2 regions of the Tessaracoccus zhenghani genome follow, and region 1 is predicted to be linked to the other one. Evidence: riboswitches for the same ligand, from Rfam matches in the RefSeq annotation. Region 1 holds a riboswitch; the other holds the start of a gene.
The links. A riboswitch is a leader RNA that binds a small molecule or an ion and turns the genes downstream of it on or off. The one in region 1 is predicted to bind cobalamin.

Region 1 (4,411 bases):
GCGTGCAGTTGGGCGGGCGCAACGTGTACGCCAATCGCGTGGAGGAGCGGGGGCGGCTCGGCGACGGGCCCCGACCGGGCGCGTGTGAGGTGCGCAAGGCGGCGCAGCTGGTCACGCTCGTGACCGGCGCGGCGACGGCTCTGGCGGCGGGGTTCGCCCTGCTGAGGAGGGGGCGGCGATGAGTTTCCTGGTGGCGGGCACGTCGTCGGATGCGGGGAAGTCGCTGATCACCGCCGGGCTGTGCCGAGCGGCGCGGCGGCGGGGCATCGACGTGGTGCCGTTCAAGGCCCAGAACATGAGCAACAACTCCATGGTGGTGGCCGACGGCGAGATCGGCCGCGCGCAATACCTGCAGGCCATCGCGGCCGGGGTCACGCCGTCGACCGCGATGAATCCAGTGCTGCTGAAGCCGGGCAGCGACCGGCGCGCGCACGTCATCCTCCGCGGCCAACCAGCGGGCGAACTGCGGGCGGGGGAGTACGCCACCGGACGGCGGCTCTTGGCGCAAGCCGCGCATGACGCGTACCGCGAGCTCGCGGCCCGGCACGACCTGGTGATCTGCGAGGGCGCCGGCTCCCCGGCCGAGATCAACCTCCGCGCGGGCGACTACACCAACATGGGCCTGGCCAGGGCCTTCACCCTGCCCGTGCTGCTCGTCGGCGACATCGACCGCGGCGGCGTCCTCGCCTCCATCTACGGCACCTGGGCCCTGCTCGACACCGAGGACCGGGCGCTCCTGGCCGGCTACCTCATCAACAAGTTCCGCGGCGACCAGGCCGTCCTGGACCCGGGGCTGGACGAACTCACCCGCCGGTGCGGCCTGCCCAACTTCGGCGTGGTGCCGTGGCTGCCTGGCATGTGGGTCGACGGCGAGGACGCCTTGGAGGTGGCCCGGTGGCGCGGCGAGGAGAAGGCCGACGGCGGGCTCACCGTCGCCGTGATCCGGATGCCGCGCATCTCCAACGCGACGGACGTGGACGCCCTGGCTGCGGAACCGGGGGTGCACGTGAGCGTGACGACGAATCCCGCAGAGGTGGCCGCGGCGGACCTGGCGGTGCTGCCGGGGTCGCGGGCCACGCTGCACGACCTGGCGTGGCTGCGCGAGACCGGCCTGGCCGAGGCGGTGACCGCGAGGGCGGCGGGCGGGCGGCCGGTGCTGGGGATCTGCGGCGGGTTCCAGATGCTGGCCCGCGCCATCGTCGACCCGGTGGAGAGCGGCGACGACACCCCCGTGCCGGGTCTGGGGCTCCTCCCGGTGGACGTGCGGTTCGAGGCGGAGAAGGTGTTGGGCCGGCCGAAGGGTCAGTGGCGCGGGATTCCAGTGGAGGGCTACGAGATCCACCACGGCCGAATGCGCCCCTCGCCCGGGGGCGAGGAGTTCCTCGGCGGCGTCCGCGTCGGGCAGACGTGGGGCACCATGTGGCACGGCGCGCTGGAGTCAGACGACTTTCGCCGGGCCTGGCTCGCCGTCGTGGCCCAGGCCGCGGGGCGTGACTGGACGCCGTCGGCCGCGCCCGGGTTCGCGCAGCGGCGCGAAATGATGCTCGAAGCGGTGGCCGACGCGCTGGAGGAACACGCGGACGTGGAGCGCATCCTGTCGTTCGGCTGACCCCGCCGTCGGCGCCGGAAGGGGGTCTGCGAGGATGACTGCCAACGCGCAGAGCGTCAGAGGAACCCGGTGTGAATCCGGGGCGGTCCCGCCACTGTGAGCCCTAACGGGTGAGTCAGGAACTCTGTCTGCGCGGCCACTTTGTCCGGGCGAGCGAACCCACAGGAGGCCACGGTGTCCACCGTCCCCACCCCTGCCCCACGACGTCTGATCGGCGTCGGTGTCGGCCCAGGAGATCCCACTCTCACCACCATCAAAGCTGCGCTGGCGCTGAGGGCGGCCGACGTCGTCCTCGTCCCCGCGACGGAGGCCTCCGGCGACGGTCCGGGCCGCGCTGAGCTGATCGTCGCGGAGGTCGCGCCCGACGCGCGGATCCGGCGCATCCCGTTCTCCATGGCGGACCGAAGCGGCGTCTCGGACAGGCGGAAGGAGGCGTGGCTCACCTCCGCGTCGGCCGCGCTGGAGGAATTCGACGGCGGGGCCCAGCGCGTGGCCTTCGCCACCGTCGGCGATCCGTCGGTGTACTCGACGTTCTCGTACCTGGCGGCGCACGTCGTGGAGTCGCGGCAGGGCGTCGAGGTGGAGGTGATTCCCGGGATCACAGCGATGCAGGCGCTGGCCGCGGAGTCGAAGACGCCGCTCGTGGAGGGGCAGGAGATCCTGGCGCTGGTTCCGGTCACCGTCGGCCTCGACCGGGTGCGGGAGTTGTTGGGAGCCGCCGACACCGTGGTCGCCTACAAGGGTGGCCGGAAGCTACCCGAACTGGTGCGCGTGCTCCGGGAGGAGGGGCGCGACGCCGTGCTGGGCGTCAACGTGTCCCTCGAGGGGCAGCGACTCGTGGCGCTGGACGACCTGACCGACGACGAACGGGCACCCTACTTCTCCACCGTGCTGAGCGCGCCGCGCCGCACGGGGACGGGCGGTGCGCTGTGAGCGGCAAGGTTGTGTTCGTCGGCGCCGGTCCGGGCGCCGCTGATCTCATCACGCTGCGCGGGGCGCGCGTGATCGGGGAGGCCGACATCGTCATCTGGGCGTCCTCGCTGGTGCATCCCGACATCGTCGCAGGCGTGAAACCGGGGGCCGAGGTCATCGATTCCGCTTCCGCCTCGCTGGAGGACATCGCGCCCCTCTACGAGCGGGCCCGCGACGAGGGGCTCACCGTCGCCAGGGTGCACACCGGCGACCCCTCCATCTACGGCGCCACCGCGGAGCAGCGCGACCTGATCCGCGAACTGGGGCTCGACTTCGAATCCGTGCCCGGCATCTCCGCCTTCTCGGCCGCGGCCGCGCGCATGGAGGTGGAGATCACGGTGCCGGAGGTGTCGCAGTCGCTGATCCTCACCAGGCTGGAGGGCGGCCGCACGCCGATGCCCCCGAAGGAGACAGTGCGCTCGTTCGCCGCGCACGGCGCCACCATGGCGCTGTACCTGTCCGCGGCGCGCAACAAGGTGCTGCAGGACGAGCTCCTGGCGGGCGGCTACCCGCCGGAGACCCCGTGCATCGTCGGGTACCGCGTGACCTGGCCCGACGAGATGATGCTGCGCTGCGCACTCGACGAACTCTCGGCGACGATGCGCGAGCACAAGCTGTGGAAGCACACCGTCGTCCTGGTGGGCCCGGCGCTGGCTGAAGGACCGCTCAGTACCCGCTCGCATCTCTACCATCCCGGGTTCCGGCACGAGTACCGCGCGGCCGAACCCCAGGCGCAGGCAGACCTGCGCGCCCACGGCACGCGGGGCGTCACGGAGGAACTGTCATGATCCACGTCCACGGGTACCTGGGGCAGCTCGCCCCGGAGACGGTTGCGCTGGCCGAGCGGGCGGCGCTGGTGGTCGGCGGCCGGCGGCACCTGGAGGCCCTGGGTGTGGAGGAGCCGCGCCGGGTGGTGCTCGGCGCGCTGACCCCGGCGCTGGAGCGGCTGCGCTCCCTGCCGGACGGCGCCGACGCGCTGGTGATCGCCAGCGGCGACCCCGGCTTCCACGGCATCGTGCGCCGGCTCCGTGCCGACGGCTTCGAGCTCTCGGTGCGGCCGGCGGTGAGTTCCGTGGCGGCCGCCTTCGCCGCCGTCGCGCTGCCCTGGGATGACGCCGTCGTGGTCTCCGCCCACGGGCGCCCCATCGACGACGCCGTGGCCGCGGCGCGCAGGCACCCGAAGGTCGCGGTGCTCACCGGGCCGGGTACCGGCCTGCGCGAGATCGCGGTGGCGCTCGCCCCTGGCGAGGGGTTGCGCTTCGTCGTCGCCGAACGGCTGGGGGAAGCCGACGAACGGGTGCGCTGGTTCTCGCCCGAGGAGGCGCTGACGGCAGACGTGGCGGAGCCCAACGTCGTGATCATCCTCGACGGCCCGGGCGTCCGCCGTTCGACCGTTCCGGCGCTCAGCGCTGGGGCCGGCTCAGGGCGCGGCGACGGCTCAGGGAACGTCATCGGTCAGATCACCAACTCGGCGGCGGCCCGACGGCACGCCGACGCCATCGACGGCATCGTCGGAGCCACGCTCCGCTTCGACGGCCCGGCCCGCGAAGCGCTGGCGGCCGCCTGGCAGCGGTGCGATCTCATCGTCAGCCACCTCGCCCTGGGAGCGACCTCGCGCATCATCGCGCCGTTGCTGCGGGACAAGAAGACCGACCCCGCCGTGGTCGTCGTCGACGAGGCCGGCCGGTTCGCCGTCCCGCTGGTGGGCGGGCATGCGGGCGGCGCCAACGACCTCGCCCGGCGGATCGCCGAGGCCACAGGCGCCACGCCGGTGCTGACCACCGCCACCGACGCGCTGAACATCCCCGCCCTGGACACCCTGGGCTGGGC
Region 2 (4,411 bases), 1.5 Mb from region 1:
ACGCCCAGACCGACGGCACGGTTGTCGCGGTTGGCGCGCTCTGCCTCGCCCACCGACGAGATGGTGATATCGACCAGGTTGTCCAGTTGTCGCACCGCCGTGCGCACGGTGGCAGCCAGCCTGTCCCAGTCGAACCCGAGCCCGACGAGGTGCCGGGCGAGGTTCACCGACGCCAGGTTGCACACCGCGATGTTGTCGACGTCCTGCGGCAGGCAGATTTCGGTGCAGAGGTTGGACAGGTGGATGGTGCCGGTGTTGTTGTTCAGCGCGCGGGTGTTGATGGTGTCCTTCCACGTGAGCCACGGGTGCGAGGTCGTCTGCAGGGTCACCAGGATCTGGCGGTACTGCTCCCGCGCCCCGATCTTCCGGAAACGGCGCAGCTCGCCCGCCTCAGCCATCGCGACGTACTGGCCGTAGCGGGCGGAGAACGCGGCACCGTAGAGCTCGACGAGGTCCGGCGTGTCCAGCGGGTCGAACAGGTACCAGTCGGCGTCGTCGGCCACCCGCTTCATGAACTCGTCACTGATCCACACGGCGGTGTTGGCGGTGCGGACGCGGCGGTACGGGTCCCCCGAGTTCTGCTTCAGGTCGAGGAACTGGGGAAAGTCGAGGTGCCAGTTCTCCATGTAGAAGCACAGCGCACCGAACTTCTTCCCGCCGCGCGACACCGCCCGCAGCGTCGAGTCGATGGTGTGCATGAACGGGATGGGGCCGGTGGAGGTCGTCTGGTTGGACCGGATCGGGGACCCCTCGCAGCGCAGCTTCGACACCGACAACCCGATGCCGCCGGTGCCCTTCGTCAGCCACATCACGTCGCGCACGGACTTGCCGATGTGCTCGATCTCGTCCTCCATCTGCATCACGAAACAGTTGGACAGCTGTGCGTAGCTGGTGCCGGCATTGGCCAGGGTGGAGCCGGCCGCGAGGTAGCGCAGCCTGCTCATCGCCTCGTACAGCTCCAGCGCCACCGCAGTGGGGTCGGCCTCGTTCAGGCTGAGCCCCATCGCCACGCGCATCCAGAAGAACTGCGGCACCTCGAGCGGGCGACGGTGCTCACCGGCCAGCAGGTAGCGGTTGCGCATGGTGGTCACCCCGATGTGGCGCAGGAGGTCGTCGCGCTCGGGGCGCAGGGCGAGAGCCAGCGCCTCCAGATCGAACAGCTCGGCGAGCCGGGCATCGAGCAGCCCGCTCCCGACAGCCTTGGCGATCGTCGGGGCGAAGTGGGCCACGTGGAGTTGGCGGATGGTCTCCGGGCCGCCGTCGCCGAACAGGTCGTGGGTGTCACCGAAGACCAGCTTGTAGATGTGCTTGACCAGCAATCTGGCGGCGATGGTGTCGAAGGCCGGGTCGTCCTTGACGTTGGCCAGCGCCACCTGGATGACGGCCTCGTCGAGTTCTTCGGTGGTGATCTGGTCGAAGAGGGTGATCTCCACCTCGGAGCGGAGCTGGACGGCCCGCGTGAGGTCGTCGTCGAGGCCCCGGGCGGCGTCGGAGATGGAGGCGGCGACTTCGGCGCCGTCGTAGGGGACCAGGGAGCCGTCACGTTTGCGCACACGGATGGACATGGGTGTTTCCTCGCACTCGATGGGGAGTTCGAGAATGCGCGAAACACGATCCTGCGTACGGGCCGTTTCCACGCGGCTCTCGAACCGGACCCCGCGGATGCGGGGCCACGCAGGCAGGTCTTCGGACTCCTGAGCCACCTACTGGCCGTCGCTTCCCGGGGATCACCCAGTGCTGATGACGGCGGTCGTTCTCACTTACCGCTGCGGGACAGTTCCGGATTTGCACCGGATTCCCTCTTAGCCGACAACCCTGCGGTTGGCGGAACCTTGCGTTGCCGCAACCATATCTGGTGAATCACACGGATGTAAACACCATATATTGGGAATGCGAAAGGGGCGGGTGACACATCGTCACCCGCCCCCTCATGGCCTGATCAGCGGCCGCGGCCACCGCGTCGGCGCCCGCTGCCACCCTTGCGCTCGCCACCGTCGGACGGCGCCTGCGAATCCACCGGCTCTTCGAAGCGGTGGTACCCGGCGCCGTCGCAATGCTCGCACGGCTCGGTGAAGGCTTCCTGCAGGCCGGTGCCGATGCGCTTGCGCGTGAGCTGCACCAGACCCAGGCTGGTGACCTCCGAGACCTGGTGCCGCGTCCGGTCACGGCTCAGGCACTCGACGAGCCTGCGCAGCAGGAGGTCGCGGTTGCTGGGCAACACCATGTCGATGAAGTCGATGACGATCATGCCGCCCAGGTCACGCAGCCGGAGTTGGCGCACGATCTCTTCCGCAGCCTCCAGGTTGTTGCTGGTGACCGTGGCCTCGAGGTTGCCCCCGGCGCCGGTGAAGCGGCCGGTGTTCACGTCGATGACAGTCATGGCCTCGGTGCGGTCGATGACGAGCGAACCACCGGATGGGAGGAACACCTTGCGATCGAGCGCCTTGGCGATCTGCTCGTCGATCTTGAACTTCGCGAAGATGTCCTTGCCGTCATCCCCCACCTCGAAGCGCTCGAGGCGCTCAGCCAGGTGCGGGGCCACGTGTGACACGTAGGCCGCGATGGCGTCGTAGGAGTCCTCCGGGCCACCATCGCCCTGGACGATGAGCTGGCCGAAGTCTTCGGTGAAGAGGTCACGCACGATCCGCAGGGTCAGGTCCGGCTCCGAGTACAGCGCCTGCGGGGCACTGCCCTTCTTGGACGCCTTCTCGATGACCTCCCACTGCGCCTTCAGGCGGTTCACGTCGCGGACGAGCTCGTCCTCCGGAATGCCCTCGGCGGCGGTGCGCACGATGACCGACTCGTTGTCCGAGATCAGCGAGCTGAGGATGCCGCGCAGGCGGTTGCGCTCGGTGTCCGGCAGCTTGCGCGAGATGCCGGAGAGGTGGCCACCCGGTGAGTACACGATGTAGCGGCCCGGCAGGGAGATGTGGCCGGTGAGGCGCGCACCCTTCGCTCCGACCGGGTCCTTGGTGACCTGCACCAGAACGGACTGGCCGGACTTCAGGACGTTCTCGACCTTGCGGTTCTCGCCGCTGACCTGGAAGGCGTCCCAGTCCACCTCGCCGGCGTAGAGCACGGCGTTGCGGCCACGGCCGATGTCGATGAACGCGGCCTCCATGCTGGGCAGGACGTTCTGGACCTTGCCGACGTAGACGTTGCCGATGAGCGACGCGGCCGAGGCCTTGTCCACGTAGTGCTCCACGAGGATGCCGTCCTCGACGACGGCCAGCTGCGTGTAGTCCTCCGACTGGCGGATCACGAGCTTGCGGTCCACCTGTTCGCGGCGGGCCAGGAACTCGGCCTCGCTGAGGATGGGTGCGCGGCGACGGCCTGCGGCGCGGGACTCCTTGCGGCGCTGCCGCTTGGCCTCCATGCGGGTCGAGCCTTCGATGCCCGTGACCTCGTCCTCGTGACCGGTTTCACCCGAGGACTCTCCGTTGCGACGGCGACGACGACGACGACGGCGCACTGTGACGCCTTCGCCATCCGCATCGTCGGCCGACTCGGGGCTGTCGGCGTGCTCGTCCGAATCAGCGGCGTCGGTGTCATCGTCGTCGGATTCGTCGGACGAGTCGTCGTCGCCCTCCGAATCCGCCCGACCACCACGACGGCGGCGACGGCCACCACGGCGACGGCGGCGACGCGTGGGACGGTCGTCGTCTACCGAGTCCTCATCGGATTCCTCGTCGGAATCGTCGTCGGAGGTTTCGTCGTCCTGGGTCTCGGACTCGTCGGTGTCGGTATCGGCTTCGGTGTCGACGGTTTCCTCGTCGTCCTCGTCCTCGTCCTCGTCCTCAGCCTCGTCGTCCGCGGTTTCGGCCAGTGCCGAATCCGCCGCGATCGCGCCGGCCAGGGCGGCCAGCTGCGCGTCGCGGGCGGCGGCGGTCATGAAGGGGTCGCTCAGCACAGCCTTGCGGGCCTCTGCGATCTCCTCGGCCGCACGGAGCGCGGCGGCGATGGGGTCTTCGTCGGGATCTGCGGCGGTGCCGCGACGCTCAGGCGCTGCGGCCGGGCGGCTCACCCGACGACGGCGCCCCCTGGGCGCAGCCTCTTCGCGGGGGGTCTCCTCGCGGGGAGCAGCAGCTTCCTCCTGGGGCGCCTCAGCTTCTTCGGCGACCTCGGGGGTCGGGGTGCTCTCGATGGCGCGCGCCTCAGCGCGGCGGCCGAGGGCGCGTGACTGGCGGCCGCGGCCCAGGGCGGCGGGCTCGCGCTGCGGCTCGGGCTCGGGCTCGGCGTCAGCCTCGGGTGCGACGGTGGCCTCCGCGGTGGGTGCAGCCTCGGGGGCCGCGGCCTTGCGGGTGGCGCGCCGACGACGGGCGGGCTGGGCGGACTCGGCAGGCGCCTCGACGGGCGCCGGGGCCTCGGCCTGTACGGGCTGGGCTTCGGGTGCGGACTCGACGGCTTCGGT

Region 2: another riboswitch for cobalamin. It lies ahead of ACX1DX_RS01335 (ribonucleoside-diphosphate reductase subunit alpha); the one in region 1 lies ahead of cobI (precorrin-2 C(20)-methyltransferase).

Annotation. Positions count from the first base shown of each region.
Region 1 covers NZ_CM137275.1:1,732,535-1,736,945, reverse strand. The annotation lists gene ACX1DX_RS08380 (cobalamin biosynthesis protein) at 1-182, shown strand, start outside; gene ACX1DX_RS08375 (cobyric acid synthase) at 179-1,609, shown strand; cobalamin riboswitch at 1,625-1,755, shown strand; gene cobI (precorrin-2 C(20)-methyltransferase) at 1,784-2,542, shown strand; gene cobM (precorrin-4 C(11)-methyltransferase) at 2,539-3,369, shown strand; gene cobJ (precorrin-3B C(17)-methyltransferase) at 3,366-4,411, shown strand, end outside.
Region 2 covers NZ_CM137275.1:266,218-270,628, reverse strand. The annotation lists gene ACX1DX_RS01335 (ribonucleoside-diphosphate reductase subunit alpha) at 1-1,565, opposite strand, end outside; cobalamin riboswitch at 1,661-1,851, opposite strand; gene ACX1DX_RS01330 (Rne/Rng family ribonuclease) at 1,940-4,411, opposite strand, start outside.